3 regions of the Streptomyces sp. SAS_281 genome follow, and region 3 is predicted to be linked to each of the others. Evidence: riboswitches for the same ligand, from Rfam matches in the RefSeq annotation. Region 3 holds a riboswitch; each other region holds the start of a gene.

Region 1 (5,072 bases), on a different contig from region 3:
GCCGTACGCCTCGTCCACCCGGCGCAGCGCCTGCGGGAAGGTGATCTTCTCGCGCTGCGAGAGCGCGTCGATCATGGCCTCGGCACGCTCTCCGATGCCGCGCTTGGGGACGTTGAGGATACGGCGGAGCGGGACGGTGTCCTCGGGGTTGGCGAGGACCCGCAGGTAGGCCAGGACGTCCCGGACCTCCTTGCGCTCGTAGAAGCGGACGCCGCCGACGACCTTGTAGGGCAGGCCGACGCGGATGAAGATCTCCTCGAAGACACGGGACTGCGCGTTCGTCCGGTAGAAGACGGCGACTTCGCCGGCCTTCGCGTCGCCCGCGTCGGTGAGGCGGTCGATCTCCTCGGCGACGAACTGCGCCTCGTCGTGCTCGGTGTCCGCGACGTAGCCCGTGATGCGGGCGCCGCTGCCGGCCTTGGTCCAGAGGTTCTTGGGGCGGCGGCTCTCGTTGCGCTCGATGACCGCGTTGGCGGCGGACAGGATCGTCTGGGTGGAGCGGTAGTTCTGCTCGAGAAGGATCGTCGTCGCGTCCGGGTAGTCCTCCTCGAACTGGAGGATGTTGCGGATGGTCGCGCCCCGGAAGGCGTAGATCGACTGGTCCGCGTCACCCACGACGCACAGCTCGGCGGGGGCGTTCTCGGGGCCGGCCGGGCCGACCAGCTCGCGTACCAGCGTGTACTGGGCGTGGTTGGTGTCCTGGTACTCGTCCACGAGGACGTGCCGGAAGCGGCGGCGGTAGTGCTCGGCGACGTCGGGGAACGCCTGGAGCAGGTGGACCGTCGTCATGATGATGTCGTCGAAGTCCAGCGCGTTGGCCTCGCGCAGCCGGGCCTGGTACATCGCGTACGCCTGGGCGAGCGTCTTCTCGAAGCCGTCGGACGCCTGGCCCGCGAAGGTCTCCTCGTCGATGAGCTCGTTCTTGAGGTTGGAGACCTTGGCGGTGAAGGACTTCGGCGGGTAGCGCTTCGGGTCCAGCTCCAGGTCGCGGCAGACCAGGGCCATGAGCCGCTTGGAGTCGGCCGCGTCGTAGATCGAGAACGAGGAGGTGAAGCCGAGCTTCTTCGACTCGCGGCGCAGGATGCGGACGCAGGCGCTGTGGAAGGTCATGACCCACATCGCGTTGGCCCGGGGCCCGACCAGCTGCTCGACGCGCTCCTTCATCTCGCCCGCGGCCTTGTTGGTGAAGGTGATCGCCAGGATCTGGCCGGGGTGGACGCCCCGCTCGGCCAGCAGGTGGGCGATGCGGTGGGTGAGCACCCTGGTCTTGCCGGACCCGGCGCCGGCGACGATGAGCAGGGGCGACCCGGCGTGCACGACGGCGGCGCGCTGCTCGGTGTTCAGCCCGTCGAGCAGCGCCTCCGGGTCGATGACGGGGCGGTGCGCGCCGTCGCGGTAGTACGCGTCACGGGGCGGCGGGGGCCCGTCGAACACGCCCGCGAACAGGTCCTCCGGCACCGCTTCGGGTGCGGAGTCCTCGGGGGGCGGCGGGGGCGCGTCCTCCTCCTGCTGGAGGCCGGCCAGGAAACTGTCGTCAAAGAGGCTGCTCATCGCTGTCCGAGTCTAAGGCGCCCGACTGACACCCGGCCCCGCTCCGAAAAGGTCACGGAAATGTATCGGGCATATCGAACACCAACCTTCACAGCGGCCCCATGCGTTGGCTAGCGTGCACGTTCGGACGGCCCGTACCCCCAGAGGCGACCCACGCCGAGCGGGCCGCCACGCCGAATCCGGGCCCGCCCGGAACCGGGGACCCACACGCAGTACCGGGGTGAATCGGTCCTTCCCCACCGGACCGTAGGGCAGCCTTCCGTTCCGCCCGAACCCGACAGCTAACCCGGTAGGCGGTCCACGGAAGGAGATGCCGGCCTTGGCGTCGCATCGCAAACCGCGCACCCGGGTGCGCTCCACCGTCCCCGCCGTCGGGCTGACCTCGGCCGCGCTGGCCTCGGTGACCCTGCTGTCCTCGCAGAGCGCGATGGCCGCGCCCACGCCGAAGCCGAGCATCGAGGAAGTCCAGCAGAAGGTGGACGACCTCTACCGGCAGGCCGGCAACGCGACCCAGAAGTACAACCAGGCCAAGGAGGCCACGGACAAGCAGAAGTCCAAGGTCGACACGCTGCTCGACGACGTGGCCAAGCGCACCGAGAAGCTGAACGCCGCCCGCAGGACGCTGGGCAACTACGCCGCCGCCCAGTACCGCAACGGCGGCCTCGCGCCGACCGCCACCTTCTTCCTGGCCGACGACCCGCAGTCGTTCTTCGACCAGACCCACCTCATGGACCGCATGGCCGAGCGCCAGCAGCAGGCGGTCACGGAGTTCCGTACGCAGCAGACGAAGGCGTCCGAGCAGCGCGCCACGGCCGTGGAGAGCCTGGAGACGCTGACCGAGTCGCAGGCCGCGCTGCGCACCAGCAAGCAGAACGTCCAGACGAAGCTGACCGAGGCCCGGACGCTGCTGTCGAAGCTGACCGCCGAGGAGAAGGCGCGCCTGGCGGAGCTGGAACGCAAGAAAGAGGCGGAGGCGAAGCGGAAGGCGGCGGAGCTGGCGAAGAAGCAGGCCGCCGCCAGGAAGGAGGCCGAGCGGAAGGCCGAGGAGTCGGGCGGGAGCGGTACGGAGACGGGCTCGGGTTCCACCGCCGGCACCGGCTCCGGCACCGGCACCGGCTCCGGCACCAGCGCGTCCACGAAGGCGGAGAAGGTCCTCGCGTTCGCCCGCGCCCAGATCGGCAAGCCGTACGTCTGGGGGGCGACCGGCCCCGCCTCGTACGACTGCTCGGGGCTGACGCAGGCGGCCTGGAAGGCGGCGGGCGTCGACATCCCGCGCACCACCTGGGACCAGGTGAACGTCGGCACGCGAGTCGCCACGGCCGACCTGCAACCCGGTGACCTGGTGTTCTTCTACGACGACATCAGCCACGTCGGGATCTACAAGGGCGACGGGATGATGATCCACGCGCCGAAGCCCGGGGCGAACGTGCGCGAGGAGTCGATCTACTACATGCCGATCTACGGGAGTGTCCGCCCCGCCTGACCGGGGAGGAGGGGCGGCCCGCGCGCGGGCCGGCCCTCCCGCGTACCGCCGCCGCTCAGGTCCAGAGCGTGGCGATGAAGATGTTCGCCAGGGTCAGCGCGCCGACCGCCGCGAAGAACCCCTTCTCGACCTTCTCCTCGTCCCGCTTGACGTAGACGAGCCCCAGGATCACGACCAGGAACAGCAGCTTGATCCCGATCTTGACGTTGTTCACGGGGTGGTCGTCGGCCTGGTCCAGGCCGACCAGGGCGATGCCGGTGACGAGCATGGTCAGCGCGCCGTGCAGCATGCCGGGGACGAAGCGGGCGGTGCCGGCCTTCATCGCCTTCATCTGACCGAGGAAGCCGCCGAGCAGGGCGGCGATGCCGATGATGTGCAGGGCGACGACGAAATCGATGAGTACGCGCATGGTTCCGCACCCTAGAGCCCTCCCGCCGGATCGCTCCGGGCAGGGTGGGGCCTACGGGCCGCTTGAATGATGAATGCACTTTTTGCCTGATTCTGTGACCCTTTTTCCGGTCATTCATGTTTCAAAGACGGCCATCCGGCGACAATGCCACGCCAAGAGCGGGCAATAGCAGTCATAACGACACCTTCCCGTGACCTCGGATTAGCGTCCCTTCCCGGTGGCCGCGGACCAGGACCCTCCTCGCCGGCCACCGGAGGAACCCCGCCGGTACACCCCGCCGGGCCGTCGCACGGAAGGACGCCCGCCCCCGTGGCAGCGCATCGCAAACCCAGGCAGCGCCTCACCACCGCCTCCGCGGCCCGAACCGCCGCGGCGACCCTCGCCGTCGCCGGAGCCGCGACGGCCGCCGTGCTGCCGGGAGCCGCGCACGCGGACCCCGCGCCCACCGCACGGCAGGTCAAGGCCCAGGTGGACCGGCTGTACCGGGAGGCGGAGGTCGCCACCGAGAAGTACAACGGCGCGAAGTCCGAGGCGACCGCCGCCGCCAAGTCGGTCGACGCCCTGCGCGACGAGGCCGCCCGCAGGACCGCCCGCCTCAACAGCGCCCGCGACGTGCTCGGCGCGTACGCCGCCGCGCAGTACCGCTCCGCCGGGATCGACCCCTCCGTGCAGCTGGCGCTCTCCTCCGACCCCGACCAGTACCTGCGCCGCGCCACCTACGCGGAGCAGGCCGGCGAGCGCCGGGCCGCCGAGGTGCGCTCGGTGCGCCGCCAGGTCGCGGAGATCGCCCAGGTACGCGCCGAGGCGGCCGGGAAGCTCACCGAGCTGGCCGCCCGGCAGGCCGCCCTGAAGGAGCACCGGGCGACCGTCCGCGCCAAGCTGGCCGAGGCCCGCCGTCTGCTCGCCCGCCTCACCCCGGCCGAGCGCACCGCCTACGACGCCTCCGAGACCGGGCGCGGCACCGGTCACGCGGACCGGAGCGCACCGCGCGGTGCCGTCGCCGCGCCCAACGCCCGTGCCGCCCAGGCGGTCGCCTTCGCGTACAGCGCGCTGGGCAAGCCGTACGTGTGGGGCGCGACCGGGCCCCACTCCTTCGACTGCTCCGGGCTCACCCAGGCCGCCTGGCGCGCCGCCGGGGTCTCGCTGCCCCGGACCACGTACACCCAGATCAACGCCGGGCAGCGCATCCCGCGCTCCCAGCTGGCCCCCGGGGACCTGGTGTTCTTCTACTCGGGCGTCAGCCATGTCGGCCTGTACATCGGGAACGGCCGGATGATCCACGCGCCCCGCCCCGGGGCCCCGGTCCGGGTCGCGCCCATTGACGAAATGCCCTTCGCGGGGGCCACCCGGGTGGCATAGGCTCCGGCCTCTTGTCCCCGACGCCCCGAAGGACACCCGAACATGCCGATGGACGCCGACGTCCAGACCCATGCCCGCACGCTCACGCTGCGCTCCCCGGACCATGTCCGCGTCGGGCCGTTCGTGATCCGCTACAACCCGAACTGGTCGCTGAAGTACGCCAACTACGCGATCCCGGACCAGGGCGCCGAACCGACGCCCGGTGAACTCGACGCGCTCATAGCGGCGTTCCGCGAGCGGGACCGGATGCCCCGCCTGGAGTTCCTGCCC
Region 2 (5,072 bases), on a different contig from region 3:
GTGGAACCAGGCGGCCAGGGAGCGCAGGTCCTCACCCTCGCCCCGGCGGGCCCGCTCCTGACCGAGTCTGACCAGGCCGCGCAATACCTTGAGGTGGGCCTCCGTCCGGCGCTGGGCCGCGCGGGCGGCGCTCAGCGGTTCCAGCAGCATGCGGACTTCCAGCAGGTCGGCGGCCTCCTGTTCCGAGGGCTCGGCGACGCAGGCTCCGGCGTGTCTGCGGGTGACGACGAAACCCTCCGACTCCAGGGTGCGCAGCGCTTCCCGTACCGGGACGCGGGAGACCCCGTAACGCCGTGCGAGCACCTCCTCGGTGAGCCGGCTGCCTCGTTCGAAGACACCGGAGACGATGTCGTCACGGATTGCCGTGCATACCGAATGCGCCGGAACACGCATGTCCGAACCTCCGCCTCAATCCCCGCGAACAGCGGCCGATCGACACCTCTGGCGCGACTCTATTGCAATGCGCTCGCATTTCCGATGCCGGGCGGGAATTCATGAATATCTTTTGGCCGCGGCGGAGCGGCGGGAGGCGCACGGGGAGGTGCGGACACGGCGAAGGCCCCGGCGGGATGCCGGGGCCTTCGGTGTGGAGCCCGAGTCCGTCAGACGCTGACGCCGTGGGCGCGCAGATAGGCGACCGGGTCCATGTCGGAACCGTAGGAGGGCGTGGTCCGGGCCTCGAAGTGGAGGTGCGGGCCGGTGGAGTTGCCGGTCGAGCCGGAGAGCCCGATCTGCCGGCCGGCCGCGACGCTCTGGCCGACGGAGACGCCGATCGAGGAGAGGTGGCCGTACTGGGTGTACGTGCCGTCCGTCATCCGCAGCACGATGTTGTTTCCGTACGCCCCGCCCCAGCCGGCCTCCACGACCGTGCCGGCGCCGACGGCGACGACCGGGCTGCCGGACGCGGCGTGGAAGTCGATGCCGGAGTGGCTGCCGGACGACCAGAGCGAGCCGCTGGACTTGTAGCCGGTGGTCACGTACGAGCCGGCTACGGGCAGCCGGTAGGACGAGCCCAGCGCGGTGCGGGCGGAGGAGCGGCCGGCGCGGGCGGACGCCTCGCGGGCGGCCTTGGCCTTCGCCTTGGCCGCTGCCTTGGCCTTGGCAGCCTTCTCGGCGGCCTTCTTCTCGGCCGCCGCCTTCGCCTTGGCCGCCGCCTTCTTCTCGGCGGCCTCGGCCTGGTGCTGCTGTGCCTCGGCCTGGGCGTCGATCCGGTCGGCGAGGGTGTTCTCGATGGCGAGGAGCTGGGAGAGGCCGGTCTCGGTGGCGGCGGGGGCCGTACCGGCGTCGGCGGCGAGGGCCGGGGAGGCCAGGGAGCCGATGACACCGCCGGCGGCCAGCGTCGCGACGCCGACGGCCTTGGCGCCGGCACGCGTCAGGCGGCTCGGGGCACGGTGCTTCCCGGTGGCACGGGTGAACGCCATGGGGTGGCTGGTCCTTTCCTTCCTTCTCGCCTACCGGGTTAGCTGACGGGTTCGGAGCAGGAAGGTCTCCTACGGACGCCTCGCCCCTGACGGAGCGCGGGCATCCGATTCACCCCAGGGACTGCGTGGGTCCCCGGCTCCCCAGGCTCGCGCCTGACGGGGACTCGGCGATGGCTGCCCGGTACGTCACGGATGGGCGTACGAGTGGCGGACAGCGGACCCGACGCTAAGCGGACGGACTTCCCACCACCAAACGGACAAGGGGTTTTGTAGCGCATCCCACAGGGCGAGCCGGCCCCGTGGCGAGCGAAGGCGCACAGGGGCCGGAAGGTGCCCGGACGCGCAGAGGGCTCCGGCGCGTCCCCGCGCCGAAGCCCTCCTTCCCCGCCCAGCGGGCTGACCGACAGATCAGCCGGTGACGACCGACACCTCTCCGATGCCGAGCGCCCTGACCGGTTCCTCGATGCGCGAGGCGTCGCCGACCAGAACCGTGACCAGCCGGTCCACCGGGAAGGCGCTGACCACGGCCGCGGTCGCCTCCACCGTGCCGGTCTCGGCGAGACGGGCGTACAGCGTCGCCTGGTAGTCGTCCGGGAGGTGCTGCTCCACCTGGTCGGCGAGGGTGCCCGCGACGGAGGCCGCCGTCTCGAACTTCAGGGGCGCGACGCCCACGAGATTCTGCACGGCCGTCTCGCGCTCGGCGTCCGTCAGCCCCTCGGCGGCCAGCGTCCGCAGCACCTTCCAGAGGTCGTCCAGCGCCGGGCCGGTGGACTCGGTGTCCACGGAACCGCTGATGGCGAGCATCGCGGCGCCCGTCGCCCCCGAGGCGGAGTCGGCTGCGCCGGAGCGGAGCACCTGGGCGAAGGCCCGCACGCCGTAGGTGTACCCCTTCTCCTCGCGCAGCACCCGGTCGAGCCGGGAGGTCAGCGTGCCGCCCAGGCAGTAGGTACCGAGAACCTGGGCGGGCCACACGCTGTCGTGGCGGTCGGCGCCGATGCGCCCGATCAGCAACTGCGTCTGCACCGCGCCGGGACGGTCCACGATGATCACCCGGCCGGTGTCGTCGGCCGTGATCGGCGGGACGGGGCGGGGCTCGGAGGCGTCCCCGGACCAGTCGCCGATGGTCTCGGCGAGCAGCGCGTCCAGGTCGATGCCCGTGAGGTCGCCGACGACCACGGCGGTGGCGGTGGACGGACGGATGTGCGCGTCGTAGAAGGCGCGCACCGCGGCGGCGTCGATCCGCTCGATGGTCTTCTCGGTGCCCAGGCGCGGACGCGACATGCGGGCCGTGGCCGGGAAAAGCTCCTTGGAGAGCTGCTTGGCCGCGCGGCGGGCCGGGTTGGCGTGCTCGTGCGGGATCTCGTCCAGCCGGTTGCGCACCAGGCGCTCGATCTCGCTGTCGGCGAAGGCCGGCGCCCGCAGCGCCTCGGCGACGAGGCCGAGCGCCTTGGCCAGTCGGGAGGCCGGGACCTCCAGGGAGACCCGGACGCCGGGGTGGTCGGCATGGGCGTCGAGGGTGGCGCCGCACCGCTCCAGCTCGGCGGCGAACTCCTCGGCGCTCTGCTTGTCGGTGCCCTCGGACAGGGCGCGCGACATGATCGTGGCCACGCCGTCCAGACCCTCGGGCTCGGCGTCCAGGGGGGCGGCGAGGAAGATTTCCACGGCGACCACCTGCTGGCCGGGGCGGTGGCAGCGCAGGACGGTGAGGCCGTTGGGCAGGGAGCCCCGCTCGGGCGCGGGGAAGGCCCAGGGGCGGGCCACGCCGGGGGCGGGCTGCGGGTGGAACTCCATCGAAACTTCAGTCGCGGCAGCGTCGGTCACTGGTCCGCCCCTTCGTGCGCGTCGGTGTCGGTGGCGGCGTCGGCCTCTTCGGCGGCCTCGGCGGGCTCGACCGGTTCGTAGACCAGGACCGCCCGGTTGTCGGGCCGCAGCTGCGCCTGAGCGGCGGCCTTGACCTCCTCGGCGGTGACATCGAGGACCCGGTTCACGGCGGACAGCGCGAGCTGCGGGTCGCCGAACAGCACGGCGTAGCGGCACAGTTCGTCGGCGCGTCCCGCGACCGTGCCGAGGCGGTCCAGCCACTCGCGCTCCAACTGGGCCTGGGCGCGCTCCATCTCCTCCGCCGTGGGGCCCTCCTCGGCGAACCGGGCCAGCTCCTCGTCGACCGCGGTCTCGATCTCCGCCACCTCGACGCCGCCGGACGTCTTGACGTCCAGCCAGCCCAGGGAGGGCGCGCCGGCGAGCCGGAGCAGCCCGAACCCGGCGGCCACGGCCGTACGGTCGCGCCGGACCAGGCGGTTGTGCAGCCGGGACGACTCGCCGCCGCCGAGCACGGTCAGGGCGAGGTCCGCGGCGTCGCACTCGCGGGTGCCGTCGTGGGGCAGCCGGTACGCGGCCATCAGGGCGCGCGCCGGCACCTCCTCGCGTACCTCCTCGCGCATCTGGGCGCCCATGATCGTGGGCAGCGAGCCGTCGCGCGGCGGCTGCTTGCCGTCGTGGGAGGGGATGGAGCCGAAGTACTTCTCGATCCAGGCGAGGGTCTGCTCGGGGTCGATGTCGCCGACGACCGACAGCACCGCGTTGTTCGGCGCGTAGTACGTACGGAAGAAGGCGCGGGCGTCCTCCAGGGTCGCCGCGTCCAGGTCGGCCATGGAGCCGATCGGGGTGTGGTGGTAGGGGTGACCCTCGGGGTAGGCCAGCGCGGTCAGCCGCTCGAACGCGGTGCCGTACGGGACGTTGTCGTAGCGCTGGCGGCGCTCGTTCTTGACGACGTCGCGCTGGTTCTCCATGGACTCCTCGTCGAGCGCGGCGAGCAGCGAGCCCATCCGGTCGGCCTCGAGCCACAGGGCCAGCTCCAGCTGGTGCGTGGGCATCGTCTCGAAGTAGTTGGTCCGCTCGAAACTGGTCGTGCCGTTGAGCGAGCCGCCGGCGCCCTGCACCAGCTCGAAGTGTCCGTTCCCCTTGACCTGGCCGGAGCCCTGGAACATCAGGTGCTCGAAGAGGTGGGCCAGTCCCGTACGGCCCTTGACCTCGTGGCGGGAGCCGACGTCGTACCAGAGGCACACCGCCGCGACCGGGGTCAGATGGTCCTCGGAGAGCACCACGCGCAGGCCGTTGGCCAGACGGTGCTCGGTCGCTGTCAAGCCGCCGGAGCCGGCCTGGGCTGTGGCCGTGTGACCCATGGGCATGTACGTCCCTTCGATCGCGCTACTGGATGTCCATCGGAAGAAGCCCCTGCGGGAGGCCGCTTCGAAAGGTTGCTTCAAGACACCCGCCACTGTATGCAAGCGAACCGGCACCTGCCGAAGTTCCCGTCCTGCGGAGGTTCACTCGAAATTCGCCGGAAGGGGGTCTTCCACTGCCTCGGGAGGCCCGGTGCGGGGCCTTTGGGACGGGTCGAGGTCGGGGTTGTCAGTGGCGCGGTCCACAATGGAGCGCGTCAGAACCTGAGGGAACCTGAGGTTGCCCGCTCGAAATCCGTGAAGGAGTCGCAGCAGCGATGGCCCGCCGCAGCACGAAGACCCCGCCGCCGGTCGACTTCGAGGAGAAGATCCTCGACATCGACGTCGTCGACGAAATGCAGGGCTCCTTCCTCGAGTACGCGTACTCGGTGATCTACTCACGGGCCCTTCCGGACGCCCGTGACGGCAT
Region 3 (5,072 bases):
GCGATGATCGTCATCGGGCTGGTGTTCGACCTCTTCACGCCGCCCTCCTACACGGCCGTCCCGATGTTCGCGGCCGCCCCGCTGATCGCCGCGCCCTTCTTCGGTATGGGCACCACGATCCGGATCGGGATCGCCTCGGTGCTCGCCCTCGCCGGAATCCGGCTCTACACCGGCGACCTGGTCCAGGTGGTCTCGTTCATCGAGATGGTCACCGTGCTCACGGTCGCCGTGCAGGCGTGCGTGATCAACCGGGTCGTGCGGCGCGGCAGCGACCAGTTGGCGTCCGCCCGGATCATCGCCGAGACGGCCATGCGGGCCGTGCTGCCCGCGCCGCCCGAGCGGATCGGCGGACTCCAGGTGGCCGCGCGGTACGAGGCGGCGCAGGCGGACGAGTTCGTCGGGGGTGACCTCTTCGCGGCCGCTGACACTCCGTACGGCGTACGGCTGGTGCTGGGGGACGTGCGCGGGAAGGGGCTGGAGGCGGTCGGCGCGGTGGCGGTGGTGATCGGGGCGTTCCGGGAGGCGGCGGAGCAGGAGAAGTCGCTGGAGGGCGTGGCGCAGCGGTTGGAGCGTGCGCTGGCGCGTGAGTCGGTGCGGCGGAGCAATCTGGACGCGTTCGAGGGGTTCGTGACCGCGGTGCTCGCGGAGATCCCGCCGGGTGCGCAGGTCGTGCGGATGGTGAACCGCGGCCATCCGGACCCGCTGCTGCTGCACGGGGACGGGGCGGTGGAGTCGCTGACGCCCTCGGAGCCCGCGCTTCCGTTGGGCATGGACCTGGGGGTGAGGCCGGACCGCTCGGACGACTGGGAGCTGCCGGCCGGCGGGACGCTGCTGTTCTACACGGACGGTCTGTCGGAGGCGCGGGACGCCGGCGGTGTCTTCTACGACCCTGCGGAGCGGCTGCGCGGGCGCCTCTTCCCCGGCCCTGAGGAGCTGTTGTCCGCGCTGACCGACGACGTACGCCTGCATACGGGGGGCGAGTCGACCGACGACATGGCGCTGCTCGCGGTGGCCCGGCCGGCGAAGGGGCAGCCGGACCGGCGCAGGACGGTGAAGATCGTCAAGCGGGGTGCCACGCTGGGTGACTGAGGGGCGCCGCTCCGCATAACAGTTGACGCAACGTCAGAAAACGCGTAGTGGTTGGACGCCGATCAACTCGCCCGGTTCCACCCGGTTGTGTCCCGTAAAGTCCAGGCCGTGCGCGTGAACGATCAGTGGGAACAGCTTGGAATCGGACCCGTCTGTCTATTAACGTTCGATAACGCAGCGCGGTTGTCCCAGCCGTCGTCAGGGGCGGCGCCGCGCGCGTGCGCCGAATTCCGCAAGGGAACCGGGGAACCACCTACATGGGGTGAATCGGGCATCTTCGTCTTCACAAGAGGCGGAGGGGTCCGTAGGAGACCTTCCTGCTCCGAACCCGTCAGCTAACCCGGTAGGCGAGAAGGAAGGAAAGGAGTGCGCCCGCGTGGCGTCCAACAAGCCTGCCCCCGAATCACCTTCCCGGTTCGTGCCCGAATACGGTGCCGACTCCGTGTCCGTTCCCGGCGCCGCGTACATGCCGGAACAGGGAAGCGACTACGTGACCGATCGGGGCAACGGCTTCGGCACCGGTGCCGTTTTCGGCAGCGGTTTCCGCGCCGACGACGCCGACTCCGAGCGGGCCTGGGAGGAATGGAACCCCACCGAGGAGTCCGTCCGTCCCGTTCGTGGCAAGCACCGTGTCGCCAAGCAGCGCAATGGTCTGGCCCGTAGCTCCACCGTCCTCGGCGTCGGTGTCATCGCGGCCGTCGGCGCGGGCGGCATGGCCACCGCGCAGAGCAAACCGCCGGTCTCCATCTCTCTTCCCGATTCCATCGCGGACAATCTCCCCGACGCCAAGTCCCTTCCCGGCGTAGGTGCGTTGTTCTCCGGCGAGAGCGAGGCCGAAACCCCCGCGACCGCCACCGCCGCCGCACCGCTGACCACCGCCGGCATCACCACCGCCGAGGCCGAGCAGGGCACCACGGACGCCGGCGAGGCGCTGCGCGCCCGCATCCTCCAGCAGGCCGAACAGCAGCAGGGCGCCGCCGACGCCGAGGCGAAGGCGGCCGAGGAGAAGGCGGCTGCCGAGAAGGCCGCCGCCGAGGCGAAGAAGCAGCAGGACGAGGCCGAGGCCAAGGCCGCCGCCGAGAAGAAGAAGGCGGAGGAGGCCGCGAAGAAGAAGGCCGAGGCCCTGCGCCTGGCCAAGCTCGCCGCCAGCTACGCCATCCCCACCTCCTCGTACACGATCACCTCGACGTTCGGCGAGGCCGGATCGATGTGGTCCTCGGGCTACCACACGGGCCTCGACTTCGCGGCTCCGACCGGTACCCCGATCAAGGCCATCCACACCGGCACCATCAAGTCGGCCGGCTGGTCCGGCGCCTACGGATACCGCACGGTGCTGGAGCTGGAGGACGGTACCGAGCTGTGGTTCTGCCACCAGTCCTCGATCGGCGTCACGGTCGGCCAGAAGGTCACCACCGGTGACACCATCGGCCGCGTCGGCGCGACCGGAAACGTGACCGGCCCGCACCTCCACCTGGAGGTCCACACCCCGGACGGCACCGGTATCGACCCGATGGCCTGGCTGCGCGCCCGCGGTCTGACCGTCTGAGGTCCGTTTCCCCCGAAGGACCCGGCCCTTTCCCGTACGCGGCCGTCCGAACCCCGGCAGCCCTGACGCACACCCCCCGACGTCAGGGCCGCCGGTCCGCGTGGGCGCAGCCTGCTGGATGTACGGGGCACGGAATAGCGGAGCGGGTGGAAACCGTTGTTCCCCCTATGACTTCACTGCGTAATCTCGGCCCGTCCGGCCTCCAGGTCTTCCCGCTCTGCCTCGGTGGAAACGTCTTCGGCTGGACCGCGGACGAGGAGCGGTCCTTCGCCGTCCTCGACGCGTACGCGGCGGCCGGCGGCAACTTCGTGGACACCGCCGACGCCTACTCGCACTGGGTTCCCGGCAACGAGGGCGGCGAGTCGGAGACCGTCATCGGCAAGTGGCTCGCGTCGCGCGGCAACCGGTCCGACGTCGTGGTGGCCACCAAGGTCGGCGCCCTCCCCGGCTACAAGGGCCTCTCGGCGCCGACGATCAAGTCGGCCGCCGAGGAGTCGCTGCGCCGGCTCGGCACGGACCACATCGATCTGTACTACACACACTTCGATGACGAGACCGTCCCGGTCGAGGAGATCATCACCGCCCTCGACGAGCTGGTGAAGGAGGGCAAGGTCCGCGAGATCGCCGCCTCCAACATCAGCCCCGCCCGGCTGCGCGCCTCGCTCGCGTTCTCCGAACGCGAGGGCCTGGCCCGCTACGTGGCGCTCCAGCCGCACTACAACCTCGTCTCGCGGGACACCTACGAGGGTGAGCTCCAGGACACCGCCGCCGACGCGGGGCTCGCGGCCGTCCCGTACTTCGCGCTGGCCGCCGGCTTCCTCACCGGCAAGTACCGCCCGGGGACGACCGTGGACAGCGCCCGGGCCGGGAGCGCGGCCGGCCATCTGGAGTCGGAGCGCGGCCGGCGGGTGCTCGCCGCCCTCGACACGGTGGCGCGGGACCGGGACGCCGAGATCGCCACGGTCGCCCTGGCCTGGCTCGCCTCCCGCCCGACGGTCGCCGCGCCGATCGCCTCCGCCCGCACGGTCGACCAGTTGCCCGCCCTGCTGGCGGTCGCCGGTCTCCAGCTGACGGACGAGGAGCTGTCGACGCTGACGGCGGCCTCGGCCTAGCCCGCGTTCCGCCCGTGCGGAGGCCGCCGGCCCGTACACGGGTCAGGCCGGTGGCCCGCCGGTGTAGGGCGGTGAGGTGTAGGGCGGTTGGCGGTAGGGCTGTTGGCCGTACGGCTGCGCCGGGTACGGGGACGGACTGTTGTACGGGTTCGGGTTGCCGTTGTACGGGGGCGGGCCGCCGTACGCGTACGGCGTGGGGGTGCCCGCGTACGGCCGGCCAGGCGGCCAGGCGGCCGTGTAGCCGGGCGGCCGACGGTGGGTGGCCCGGGCCGCGTAGGCGAGGGCCGGCCCCGCGATCTCGCGGCGCTGCCACAGGTGGTGCAGCAGCTCCAGCTCGCGCGCGGCGAAGTCCGGGTCCGCCCTGCCCCGTCCGGCCTGCCGGCGCAGGGAGGCGAGGGACGTCGCGAACGCCTCGTACTCGGCGACCGCACGCGCCGCCGCCCTGCCGCGCTCCTTCGCCTCCTTGGCGCCGGCCTTCGCGTGCGCCGGGTGGTGCTGATGGCTGGAGACGCTCGCCGCGTACCGTCGGCGCGCCGCGTTCCTGGCGAGGGCGCGGGCCCGCATGGAGGCGAGGGCGCGGGGCTCGTCGGGGGTGAGCCAGCCGGCTTCGGCGTACGCGGGGAGCTCGACGGCCAGGGAGCGCAGCTCCCTGCGGCGGGCCCGGACCACCTGCCAGGTCACCAGGGCGAAGACCGGGACCATGAACGCCCCGTACACGATGTAGAAGCCGTACCGGCCGAAGGTCGCCGAGCCGTTCCACAGGGCGTGCATGCCCATCGCGAGGACCAGGCCGAGCACCGGGACCGCGATGCGCCGCGTCCGCCTGCCGGGTGCGCTGCTCGCGGCGATCCCGAGACCGATGCCGGTCAGCACGGTGAAGAGCGGGTGGGCGAACGGGGTCATCACGGCCCGGACCAGGAAGGTCACCACGGTCACCGCCGCGAAGCCGGAATCCGTCTGCTGGTCCTCACCGAAGGCGTTGCCCAGGTAGAGGATGTTCTCGGTGAAGGCGAACCCCGTCGCCGTGAAGCCGGCGGCGACGACGCCGTCCACGATCCCGGTGAACTCCCGCCTGCGGAAGAGGAGGAGCAGCAGGACGGCCGCCGCCTTGGCGCTCTCCTCGACCACCGGCGCGATGACCGTGGCGCCGAGGGTGTCCGCGTTCCCCGGATCGCTGTCGGCTATCCACCTGGTCGCGAACGAGTTGGCGAGGATGGCGACCAGGGCCGCCGCGCACGCGCCCCACGCGAAGGCGAACAGCAGATTCCGCCACGGGGTCGGCTCGACCCGGTCCAGCCAGCGGAAGGCGGTCATCAGCACCGGGA

What was found. A riboswitch is a leader RNA that binds a small molecule or an ion and turns the genes downstream of it on or off. The one in region 3 is predicted to bind cyclic di-AMP.
Region 1: it holds a riboswitch for cyclic di-AMP, as region 3 does, so the genes downstream of both, ACN6LM_RS13175 (NlpC/P60 family protein) here and ACN6LM_RS15895 (M23 family metallopeptidase) in region 3, are expected to answer to the same signal.
Region 2: it holds a riboswitch for cyclic di-AMP, as region 3 does, so the genes downstream of both, ACN6LM_RS00230 (M23 family metallopeptidase) here and ACN6LM_RS15895 (M23 family metallopeptidase) in region 3, are expected to answer to the same signal.

Annotation. Positions count from the first base shown of each region.
Region 1 covers NZ_JBMNDO010000028.1:973-6,044, forward strand. Annotated here, with positions in the region: gene pcrA (DNA helicase PcrA) at 1-1,551, opposite strand, end outside; cyclic di-AMP (ydaO/yuaA leader) riboswitch at 1,713-1,863, shown strand; gene ACN6LM_RS13175 (NlpC/P60 family protein) at 1,862-3,034, shown strand; gene ACN6LM_RS13180 (hypothetical protein) at 3,090-3,443, opposite strand; gene ACN6LM_RS13185 (NlpC/P60 family protein) at 3,753-4,802, shown strand; gene ACN6LM_RS13190 (GNAT family N-acetyltransferase) at 4,845-5,072, shown strand, end outside.
Region 2 covers NZ_JBMNDO010000001.1:54,005-59,076, reverse strand. Annotated here, with positions in the region: gene ACN6LM_RS00235 (GntR family transcriptional regulator) at 1-393, opposite strand, end outside; gene ACN6LM_RS00230 (M23 family metallopeptidase) at 603-1,421, opposite strand; cyclic di-AMP (ydaO/yuaA leader) riboswitch at 1,435-1,601, opposite strand; gene ACN6LM_RS00225 (M16 family metallopeptidase) at 1,830-3,212, opposite strand; gene ACN6LM_RS00220 (M16 family metallopeptidase) at 3,239-4,609, opposite strand; gene ACN6LM_RS00215 (DNA gyrase/topoisomerase IV subunit A) at 4,921-5,072, shown strand, end outside.
Region 3 covers NZ_JBMNDO010000035.1:20,467-25,538, reverse strand. Annotated here, with positions in the region: gene ACN6LM_RS15900 (PP2C family protein-serine/threonine phosphatase) at 1-1,089, shown strand, start outside; cyclic di-AMP (ydaO/yuaA leader) riboswitch at 1,301-1,454, shown strand; gene ACN6LM_RS15895 (M23 family metallopeptidase) at 1,466-2,635, shown strand; gene ACN6LM_RS15890 (aldo/keto reductase) at 2,803-3,747, shown strand; gene ACN6LM_RS15885 (PrsW family glutamic-type intramembrane protease) at 3,790-5,072, opposite strand, start outside.